One region of the Micromonospora sp. LZ34 genome, then DNA from elsewhere that is predicted to be linked to it. Evidence: riboswitches for the same ligand, from Rfam matches in the RefSeq annotation. Region 1 holds a riboswitch; the other holds the start of a gene.
The links. Region 1 has a riboswitch for cyclic di-AMP ahead of ACVCAH_RS15575 (coiled-coil domain-containing protein). Riboswitches for the same ligand answer to the same signal wherever they lie in the genome.
Positions count from the first base shown of each region.

Region 1 (5,419 bases):
GGGCCGAGGTCGCGGGCTGGCTGGGTGGGCTGGGCGCTCCCCGGCTCCAGGTGGTGACCAGCCTGGAGGCCAAGGGCATGGAGTACGACGGGGTGGTGCTGGTCGCGCCGAGCGAGGTCCGGGCCGATCCGGGCTCCGGGGTACGCACGCTCTACGTGGCGCTCTCCCGGGCGACCCAGCGGCTGACCACCATCGACCCGACCGGCTGAGGGCCGGGGCGACCCGCCCGCGGGCGTGCCGGCCGGGCCGACAGTTGCATACATAGCTATGTGAGCATATATTTGACCGGGTCCGGACGGGCGGCGGAGGGTGTTCGCGTGGGTGCAGGTCATGACCACCAGCACGGGTCGGCGGCGCACGCCGCCCACCACCACCGGGGCCGGCTCTGGGCCGCGTTCGGCCTGCTCACCGCGCTGATGGTGGTGGAGGCGGTGGCCGCCTTCCGCACCGGCTCGCTGGCGCTGCTCTCCGACGCCGGGCACATGTTCACCGACGTGCTCGGCATCGGCATGGCTCTCGCCGCGATCACCGCCTCCCGGCGTACGGCCGGCGACCCGCAACGCACCTTCGGGCTCTACCGGCTCGAGGTGCTGGCCGCGCTGGCCAACGCCGTGCTGCTCTCCGGCGTCGCCGTCTACGTGGTGGTCGAGGCCGTCCGCCGGTTCGGCCATCCGCCGGAGGTGCTGGCCGGCCCGATGCTGGCGGTGGCCGTCCTCGGCCTGCTCGCCAACGTGGCCGCCTTCGCGCTGCTCCGCTCCGGTGCCCGGGAGAGCATCAACCTGCAGGGGGCGTACCTGGAGGTGCTCGGCGACCTGCTCGGCTCGCTCGGCGTGATCGGGGCGGCGCTGCTGATCGCCCTGACCGACTGGTGGTGGGCCGACCCGCTGGTGGCCGTCGCCATCGGCCTGTTCATCCTGCCCCGCACCTGGCGGCTCGGGCGGGCCGCGCTGCGCATCCTGGTGCAGGCCGCCCCCGAGCACCTCCAGGTCACCGCGGTGCACGACCGGCTGGCCGCGGTGCCCGGCGTGGCCGGCGTCCACGACCTGCACGTCTGGACGCTGACCTCGGGCATGGAGGTGGCCTCGGCGCACCTGACCATGGCGCCCGGCGCGGAGGTCGGCAGGGTGCTCGCGGACGCCCGAACGGCGCTGCAGCAGGACTTCCGGATCGAGCACGCGACGTTGCAGATCGAGCCGGGTGCGTCCCCTGGGGTCTGCGGGTCGGTTGAGTGGTAATGAGCACAACCTTAAATCTGGGTGTGTATTGTGACGCTATGCCCGATTTTTTGGTGACCACGTGCGCACCGTCAGTCACTTCCGCTGCACTGGTCACACGGGCACCGGTAGGCTCGGTCCCGGCCTCCGCCCGGCGGCACGCACCGGTGCCGGCGGTGGCCGCCGCCTAATCGCCCGCAGGGGCGAGCCGGGGAACCATGTTCCTGGGGTGCATCCGCGTCAGCGGTAGGGATCTTCCGTCCCGAACCCGTCAGCTAACCCGGTCGGCGGCTGACGGAAGGACACGTGTATGCCAGTAGTGGCACCTGTACGACGCACCGCCGCCCGGATGGCGGCACTGATCGTCATCACCCTCGCTCTCGGCGTCGCCATCGCGCCCGCCGCACCGGCCGGCGCCGCCCCACCGACCACCGGCCTGCTCGCCGCCGCACCCGGGCAGGACGAGGAGGGCGGCACCCCCGCCCTGCGCGCCCAGCTGGAGGCGGCCAGCAAGGGCTACCTGGACGCCAAGACCGCGCTGGACAAGTCGGTCAAGCGGCAGCAGCAACTCGCCGTCCAGCTCCAGTCCACCGAGCGCGAGCTGACCGAACGCAGCAGCAAGGTCGGCGAGATCGCCGGCGTGGCGTACCGCACCGGGCGGCTCGGCGTGGCGTCCGCGCTGCTCAACAGCAGTTCCCCGGACGGCTTCATGGACCGCGCCGCCGCGCTCGACGCGGTCGCGGCCAACGAGGACCGGGTGCTGCGCGACCTCCAGGAGACCCGCGACGAGGCCAACCGGACCAAGCTCGCCCTGGACGGCGAGATCCGCGAGCAGCGCAAGCAGGTCACGCTGATGGCCAAGCGCAAGGAGCAGGCCGAGCGGGCGCTGACCGTGGCCAACGCGAAGGCCTCCGGCGGGGACAGCTCCAACCGGGGCACCTCCACCGCGACGGCCAAGCCGGCCCCGCGCAACTCCGACGGCTCCTGGCCGGCCGAGTCGTGCAGCGTCAACGACCCGACCCCGGCCAACGGCTGCATCACCCCGCGCACCCTGCACGCGCTCAACCAGGCCAAGGCGGCCGGCTTCACCCGGTACGTCTCCTGCTACCGCTCCGGCGGCTCGGGCGAGCATCCGAAGGGCCGGGCCTGCGACTTCGCGGCGCAGAAGAGCGGCTTCGGCGGGGACGCCACCGGCGGGGACAAGACGTACGGCAACAACCTGGCCGCGTTCTTCATCCGGAACTCCGACCGGCTCGCCGTGCTCTACGTGATCTGGTACCGGCAGATCTGGCTGCCCAGCAGCGGGTGGAAGTCGTACAGCGGGGCGGGCGGCGACCCGTCCAGCGACCACACCAACCACGTGCACCTGTCGGTGTACTGACGCCCGGCCCCCGGTGATCCGCCCCGGCGGGTCACCGGGTACGCCGGACGCGGCGCCGGCACGCCCCGGGCTACGCCCCCGGACGTATCGCGGGTGTCGTCGCCGGCCCGACGACCCGGGCCCGGCGCGGCGGCAGCATCGTCGGGTATGAGCCGTCTCCCGCCTCCCGCCCGCAAGGCCCTGCTCACCCTGCACCTGGTCACCTCGCTCGGCTGGCTCGGCGTCGACCTGGTCCTGCTGACCCTCGGCGTCGCCGTGCTGCGCGGCGCCGACCCGGCCGCCGTCTACCCGATCTCCGCGCTGGTCGGCGCCGTGCTCTTCGCCCCGCTGAGCGTGGCCGTCTGGCTGGTCGGCGTGGCCAGCGCCCTGCTCACCCCGTGGGGTCTGCTGCGGCACCGCTGGGTGCTGGTCAAGTTCCTGCTCACCACCGTGATGACCGCGCTGGTGCTGTTCGTGCTCACCCCGACGCTGCGGCACGCCGGGGAGGCCGGCGCGGCGTTCCCGGTGCGGGAGCGGATCGACCTGGTGGTCGCCCCGTCCGTGTCGACCGGCCTGCTGATCGTCGCGACCGTGCTCTCCACGTACAAGCCGTGGGGCCGGCTGCGGCGGGCCCGCACGGCCGCGCGCCGCCCGACCGCGGCGGCGGCCCGCTGATCCGGCCGCGGCGGCGGACCGGGTGCACCGCTCAGCCGACGGGCGGCGGGTCGGCCGGGCCGCGGTCGAGCACCGCGCCCAGCCGGGCGGCCAGCCCGAGGTGGGCGGAGCGGGCCTGGCCGAAGGCGTACCGGAACAGCGGCGCGGGCGCGGTCAGGGTGATCTCCACGTCAATCCGGACCCCGTCCGGCTCGGCCCGCAGCCGGGTGCGGTTGCGCACGGTCGTGGCCGGCCACTGCCGTGCCACCGTGACGATCTCGTCGGTGGTGTCGACCAGGACGTCCGCCCGGTAGGTGACCGGGAACCGCAGCGGCCCGGCGGCCAGCCGGTCGGTGATCGCGTAGCTGGCCCGGGCCCCGGGCCGGGTCCGCAGCCGGCGGACCCGGACGATCAGCGGATGCAGCTCCGCCTGCCGGGTCGGGTCGGCGAGCAGCGCCGCCGCCTCCGCCACCGGGCAGCGGGCCTGGACGGTGTAGCTGAAGGAATCCTGCCTGAGCACGCCGTCTCCCCACCGTCACTGGTCGGACGATCGTCGCCCACGCCGGGTCCGCCTGGCAACGCCCCGACCCGCACCGGCCGGACCGGCGGACGACGGCCGGCGCCGCGGCTACGGTCAGCTGGTGAGGGATCACCCGCCGTGTCGGGCCAGGGAGGACGGAACCATGCCGGGATGCCACCGATGAGCGGACACGTGATGGTCTTCGCGCCCACGCCCCGGCTGACGGTGACCGTCGAGCAGCCGAGCGACCAGCCGGAGCTGCACCTGCACCCGGGCGGGCAGGGGGTCTGGCAGGCCCGGATGGTGATGTCGCTCGGCGTGGACGTGGTGCTCTGCACCGCGTTGGGCGGTGAGATCGGCCAGGTGCTGGAGCCGCTGCTGGTCAGCGAGGGGGTCGACCTCAAGGTGGTGGTCCGCGACTCGGGCAGCGGCGGGTACGTGCACGACCGCCGCGACGGCGCCCGCCGGGAGGTCGTGGACGTGCCCGGGCAGCCGCTGAGCCGCCACGAGCTGGACGAGCTCTACAACCTGGCGCTCGGCGAGGGGCTGCGCGCGCCGGTGAGCGTGCTGAGCGGTCCGAACGAGCCGTCGCTCGTGCCGGCCGAGCTCTACCGGCGCTTCGCCGCCGACCTCGGCGCCAACGGCGGCCGGGTGGTGGTCGACCTGGCCGGCGACCACCTCGCCGCGGTGCTGGACAGCGGCGTGTTCTTCCTGAAGGTCAGCCACGAGGAACTGATCGCCGACGGCCGGGCCGCCGGTGACGACGAGGAGCAGCTCACCCGGGCGATGTACGACCTGCACGCCGGCGGCGCCGAGAACGTGGTGGTGAGCCGGGCCGACCAGCCCGCCCTCGCCCTGGTCGACGGCGAGGTGTTCGAGGTGGAGATGCCCCGGCTGCAGGCCGCCGACCCGAGCGGCGCCGGCGACTCGATGACCGCCGGGGTGGCCGCCGTGGTGGCCCGGGGCGGCGACGTGCGGACCGCGATCCGTACCGGGGCGGCGGCCGGCGCGCTGAACGTCACCCGGCACGGCCTGGGCACCGGCCGGCTGGACTCGATCACCGGCCTGGTCGACCGGGTGCGGCTGGTGCCGGCCGGCAGCCGGCCGCAGGAGCGGACCACCCCGGACGAGCTGGCCGAGCGGGCGGCCGAGCGATGACGATGCGGGTGCTGGTGACCAACGACGACGGGATCGCCGCGCCCGGCATCCAGGCGCTGGCCCGGGCGGCGATGGACCGGGGGCTGGACGTGGTGGTCGCCGCCCCGCTGGAGGAGGCGAGCGGCACCAGCGCCGCGATGACCGCGGTGGAACGCGAAGGACACGTCGTGGTCCGCGACCATCCGTTGCCGGAGCTGCCCGGGGTGCCGGCCTTCGGGGTCGGCGGCTCCCCCGGGTTCATCGCGCTGATCGCCGTGCACGGCGCGTTCGGCGCGCCGCCGTCGGTGGTGCTCTCCGGCATCAACCGGGGCGCCAACGCCGGCCGCGCCGTGTTGCACTCGGGCACCGTCGGCGCCGCGTTCACCGCCGCCGCGAACGGCTGCCGGGCGATGGCCGTCTCGCTCGACGTGCTCTCCGCCGGGGAGGCGACCGCCGCCAGCGGGGGCGCCGCGGTGGCCGCCGCCGCCCGGGTACGTGACGCCGAGCGGCACTGGGCGACCGCGGCCCGGGTCG
Region 1 is NZ_JBRIQN010000012.1:46,928-52,346, reverse strand. Features, by position in the region: gene ACVCAH_RS15585 (HelD family protein) at 1-209, shown strand, start outside; gene ACVCAH_RS15580 (cation diffusion facilitator family transporter) at 318-1,235, shown strand; cyclic di-AMP (ydaO/yuaA leader) riboswitch at 1,389-1,520, shown strand; gene ACVCAH_RS15575 (coiled-coil domain-containing protein) at 1,525-2,595, shown strand; gene ACVCAH_RS15570 (hypothetical protein) at 2,743-3,249, shown strand; gene ACVCAH_RS15565 (SRPBCC family protein) at 3,281-3,748, opposite strand; gene ACVCAH_RS15560 (1-phosphofructokinase family hexose kinase) at 3,929-4,906, shown strand; gene surE (5'/3'-nucleotidase SurE) at 4,903-5,419, shown strand, end outside.

Region 2 (5,419 bases), on a different contig from region 1:
TCCGGCCTGCTTGTGCTGGCGCTGACCGTGCTCACCGTGCTGGTCGCCCGCCCCGAGCGCCCCACCGACGAGGAGCCCGCCCCGGTCGGGCCGGCCGAGGCCGACCTCGCCGACCTGCGTCGCTATGCCGAGGAGGTGGCTGTCGCGGCGACCCGCGCGGCGCAGACCGCGCGCCGCCGGCGGGCCGACTGGCTCGCCGCGCAGGCGGAGGTCGAGCGCACCTGGCAGGCGTACGACGAGGCGGACACGGCCGCCCACCGGTTCCTCGGGGCCGCCGCCCTGCCCGCCCCGCGCACCCCGCGCACGCCGGCCGAGTACGCCGCCCGCGAGCGCTGGCTGCACCACGCGGCGATGGCCGCCCACTGGCGGGGCGAGTTGTCCGCCCGGCAGTTGTCCGACGTGTTCGGCCACCGGGCCGGTTGGGACTCCCGGCGGCACCCGGTGGAGCAGAAGATCGTGCTCGCCCGGGCGGTACGCGAGCAGCGCCTGGCCGGCTACTGGGCGGCCGCCGAGCGGGAGCGGGCGGCGTGGCGGGACGCCGAGCTGGCCGCCGAGGCGGCCCGTGCCCTCGCCGCCGAGGCGTACGCCGCCGCAGCCCGGCTCCGGCCGGGTCGGCCGCCCGCACCGCGCGCCGAGGCGGTGCCGGCGCCTGCCGTCGCCGCGGCCCGCTGGCGGCCGGCCCGGGTGGGCTGATCGCCGAACTATTCCAGTGACGCCGGTCACAGCGCCCGCGGAATCGGTCATCGGGATCGTCCCGGTCGATGCTTGTCGACAATTCCGGGTCGACGGCGGTGGCTTGTCCGGTTGTCGACCGCTGGCGTCGTCGGAGAGGTCCGTCCCATTGAGTCGCGTCAGTGCTTAACTGCCCGCAAAATTGTCGGGCCGAAACGGGTTTACGCAGGTGGACGGGGTTGGCAGGCTACGGACTGACCAGTAATGTCGGCCCGTCTGGTGCGGTTACCGATCGCAAGAGGCGACGCCGCGCCGACCCGCTCAATCGTGATCAAACGAACCGGGGACCCAGTGCACCTTGGGGTGAATCCGCGGGCCAAGGCCTGTGGTAGGGCGTTCTTCCCGCCCGAATCCGTCAGCTAACCCGGTCGGCGGTGTCGGAAGGAGTTCCATCCTCGTGCAGCACGATCCCACCCCTCGCTTGTTCCCCCACCTCCACGGCCCCGCGGTGCCCGCGCCGCTCGCCCCGATCGCGAGCTGACCCGCCGGCAACCGCCCCCGCCCGAGAGCCGGGCGCTCCCTGAGTGGTCACCAACCCGCGGACGAGCCGTCCGCGCGGTCGCGCCGGCCTGCCCCCGCGCTCTGGTGCCGGTGTGCCGCTCACCCCCCGAGTCCCGTGGAGGAATCCGTGAAGCACCACCTCAAGCGCCAGTTGCGCCGCATCACCACCGACCGCCCCTACCAGGTCGCCGCCGCCTCGGCCGCGGCCCTCGTGCTCGCCACCGGCGCCGGCGCGCTGGCCGCTGGAGCCGACGAGGCCCCGGCCTCGGCGCCGGCCGCGGCCACGGTGGCCGAACTGCGGAACGCGCCCGCCGCCGCCTCGCGCGGAGAGGCCCGGATCGGTACGGCCCCGTCGAGTGCCGCCCCGTCCAGCGCCGCCCCGTCGGCCGCCGCCTCGTCGGCCGCGCCGAACCCGGACCTGACCCGCAAGCAGAGCGCGCCGAAGCCGCCGTCGCGCAAGGTCCTCGACTACGACTACCAGGCCCAGACGACGTTCTACAACTGCGGCCCGGCGGCCGTGCGGAACGCGCTCAGCGCCACCGGCATCGAGCGCACCCAGGACGCCCTCGGCGCCCAGCTGGGCACCACCGAGATGGGCACCAACTCCGCCAACGACACCACCCGGGTGCTGAACGCGGTGGTGAAGGGCGACCCGTACCGGACCCGGATGATCTCCGGCCGTGCCGCCACCCCGGCCCAGATGGACCAGCTCCAGGCCGACGTGGTCCGGGCCATCACCGCCAAGCGCGGCGTCGTGGTGAACATCGCCGGCAGCGCCACCGACACCGCCGGTGGCTGGCACTCCTTCCCCGGCGGGCACTACATCGCCGTGGTGGGCTACGACGACGACGGCCGGCTGGTGAAGATCGCCGACTCGGCGAACCCGGCGACGGCGTCGTACTGGATGACCACCATCGACCTGGCGAACTGGGCCGCGACCCGCGGCTACTCCGCCTGACCGCCACCTCCGCGTCGCACCGTCCGGGCGCCGGTTCCCCACCGGGGAGCCGGCGCCCGGCGCGTTCCGGCCCGCGCCCCTCGCCCCGGCCGTCCGACCGGTGGCACACTGCGCCCTATGGACCACGAATCGGATACCCGGGACGGCCGGCGGCCGGTCCTGCTGCTGCTGCACGGCATGGGCGCGACCGGCGAGGTGTGGCTGCCCTGGGCGCCGTTGCTGGAGCGCCGGTGGGCCGGGCGCTGGCTGGCGCCGGACCTCGCCGGGCACGGGTGGTCGCCGCCGCTGCCCCGGTACTCCTTCGCCGGGCTCGCCGGGCAGGTCGCCGGCGGCCTCAAGCCGGGTGACCGGCTCGTCGTCCTGGGCCACTCCCTCGGCGGGGTGGTGGGGCTGACGCTGGCCGCGCGTACCGCCGGGCTGGACGTGGACGCGGTGGTCGGGCTCGGCATCAAGGCGGTCTGGTCGCCGGACGAGCTGGCCCGCGCCGCCGAGCTGGCCGACCGCCCGGTCACCTGGTTCGCCACCCGGGACGAGGCGGCCCGGCGCTACCTGCGGGTGAGTGGGCTGGCCGGTCTGTTCGCCCCGGACCATCCGGTGGTCGAGGCGGGGCTGCGGCAGGTCGACGGCCGCTGGCGGCTGGCGATGGACCCGGCCGCGTTCGCGGTGGGGGAGCCGAACCTGCCCACCCTGCTGGCGGCGACCGACGTGCCCGTGGTGCTGGCCCGGGGCGAGCGCGACCCGATGGTCTCCGACGCCCAGCTCAAGGAGTTCGGGGTGCCGGTGGTGACGCTGCCCGGCCTCGGTCACAGCGCCCACGTCGAGGACCCGGAGGCGGTGCTCGCCCTGGTCGACCCGTACCGCTGAGCCGCGGGCCACCGCGGTCGCGGCGGAGATCAGGGTGTTGTGCCGCCACGCCCGGCGTCTCCGGGATAACATGCCCGTACGTCCCGGAATGCGCCGGGTGTCCTGTTAGTCCGGGTGATCTTCTCGCGCCGACCCCACCGGATCACCCACCCACCACCCCTCCTGTCCACATCTGAACGACGTAGCGCCGCGCCCGGTCCGGGCGCGGCCGCTGTTCGACAGGAGGAAGCCCCATGTCCGGGCTGACCACAGAGATGATTCCACCGGCCAGGCCGGTCATCGGAGAGGCCGAGATCGACGCGGCCGTGCGGGTGCTGCGCAGTGGCCGCGTCGTGCAGGGGCCGGAGGTCGCCGCCTTCGAGGAGGAGTTCGGCGAGCTGGTCGGGGGCCGGAACTGCGTCGCGGTGAACTCCGGCACCTCCGCCCTCCAGCTGACCCTGATGGCCCTCGGGTTCGGCCCGGGCGACGAGGTCATCGTCCCGTCGTTCTCCTTCGCCGCCAGCGCCAACGCGGTCCGGCTGGTGGGCGCCCGGCCGGTCTTCGTCGACATCGAACCGGGCAGCTTCTGCCTGGACCCGGCGGCGACCGCCGCGGCGGTCACCCACCGCACCGTCGCGATCATGCCGGTGCACCTGTACGGGCACCCCGCCGCCATGGACCAGATCATGGCGGTCGCCGAACGGCACGGGCTGGCCGTGGTCGAGGACGCCGCCCAGGCGCACGGCGCGACCCTGTCCGGACGGCCGGTCGGCGCGTTCGGCACGGCGGGCTGCTTCAGCTTCTACCCCACCAAGAACATGCACTCCCTGGAGGGCGGCATGGTCAGCACCGCCGACGGCGAGCTGGCCCGTACCCTGCGGCTGCTGCGCAACCAGGGCATGGAGCAGCGGTACGCGAACGAGATCGTGGGCGCCAACATGCGGATGACCGACGTGGCCGCGGCGATCGGCCGGGTGCAGCTGCGCCAGCTGCCGGAGTGGACGGAGCAGCGGCGGGCCAACGCCAAGCTGCTCGACTCCCGGATCACCGGCATGGTCACCCCGCCGGTCGCCGACGCCGCCCGGCACGTCTACCACCAGTACACGGTGCGGGTACCGGGCGGTCGCCGCGACGCGGCCGGGCGGCGCCTCACCGAGCTGGGCATCGGCAACGCCGTCTACTACCCCACGCCGATCCACCGCCTCCGGCCCTACCTGGGCGAGGACGGCAGGCCCGGCCCGTGGGAGCTGCCCGAGACGGACCGGGCCGCGGCCGAGGTGCTCTCGCTGCCGGTGCACCCGTCCCTGTCCCAGCGGGACCTGGAGCGGATCGCCGAGGGCGCCAACCTGGCCGGTGCTGCCCGATGACGCGGGCAAGGCTGCGCGCGGGCCTGATCGGCCTCGGCGCGATGGGGCGCAACCACGCCCGCGTCCTCGCCGGCCTGGACGGCGTGGACCTGGTCGGCATCGTCGACCCGGCGGGCGATCCGACCGGCGCGCTCCGGGCGCCGGTGGTGCCCGATCTGGATGGTCTGCTGAGGCTCGGCGTCGACTACGCCGTGGTCGCCTGTCCGACCGCTCTGCACGAGCAGGTCGGTCTGGCGCTGGCGCACAGCGGGGTGGCCGCGCTCATCGAGAAGCCGCTCGCCCAGTCCGTGGCCGCCGCGGTTCGGCTCGCCGAGGCGTTCGAGACGGCCGGACTGGTGGCCGGCGTGGGGCACATCGAGCGGTACAACCCGGCTCTGCAGAGCCTGCGCCTCCGGCTGGAGGCCGGCGAGCTGGGCGAGGTGTTCCAGGTGGTCACCCGGCGGCAGGGGCCGTTCCCGCACCGGATCGCCGACGTCGGTGTCGTGATGGACCTGGCGACCCACGACATCGACCTGACCAGCTGGGTCGTCGGCCGGGAGTACCGCACGGTGTCGGCCCGTACCGTCTCGCGCAGCGGCCGGCTGCACGAGGACATGGTCGCCGCGGTCGGCCAGCTCGCCGGCGGTGCGATGGTCAACCACCTGGTCAACTGGCTGAGCCCGCTGAAGGAGCGGTCCACGGTGATCACGGGGGAGCGGGGCTGCTTCGTCGCCGACACCCTCACCGCCGACCTGACCTTCCACGCCAACGGGGCGATCGACACCGAGTGGGAGGCGCTGCGCGCGTTCCGCGGGGTCGCCGAGGGCGACATGGTGCGCTACGCGATCCCGAAGCGGGAGCCGCTGCTGGTGGAGCACGAGCGGTTCCGCGACGCGGTCGACGGCAAGGAGAGCGACATCGTCACGCTGCGGCAGGGGCTGCGTACCGTGCAGGTCGCCGCCGCGCTGCTCCGCTCGGCCGCCGAGGGCGGCACGGTCGAGATCGGCAGCGACACCGCGCCGGTCGGCGCTGTCGCCCT
Region 2 is NZ_JBRIQN010000032.1:75,102-80,520, reverse strand. Features, by position in the region: gene ACVCAH_RS27280 (hypothetical protein) at 1-693, shown strand, start outside; cyclic di-AMP (ydaO/yuaA leader) riboswitch at 981-1,121, shown strand; gene ACVCAH_RS27275 (C39 family peptidase) at 1,349-2,191, shown strand; gene ACVCAH_RS27270 (alpha/beta fold hydrolase) at 2,309-3,055, shown strand; gene ACVCAH_RS27265 (DegT/DnrJ/EryC1/StrS family aminotransferase) at 3,289-4,401, shown strand; gene ACVCAH_RS27260 (Gfo/Idh/MocA family protein) at 4,398-5,419, shown strand, end outside.
Region 2: it holds a riboswitch for cyclic di-AMP, as region 1 does, so the genes downstream of both, ACVCAH_RS27275 (C39 family peptidase) here and ACVCAH_RS15575 (coiled-coil domain-containing protein) in region 1, are expected to answer to the same signal.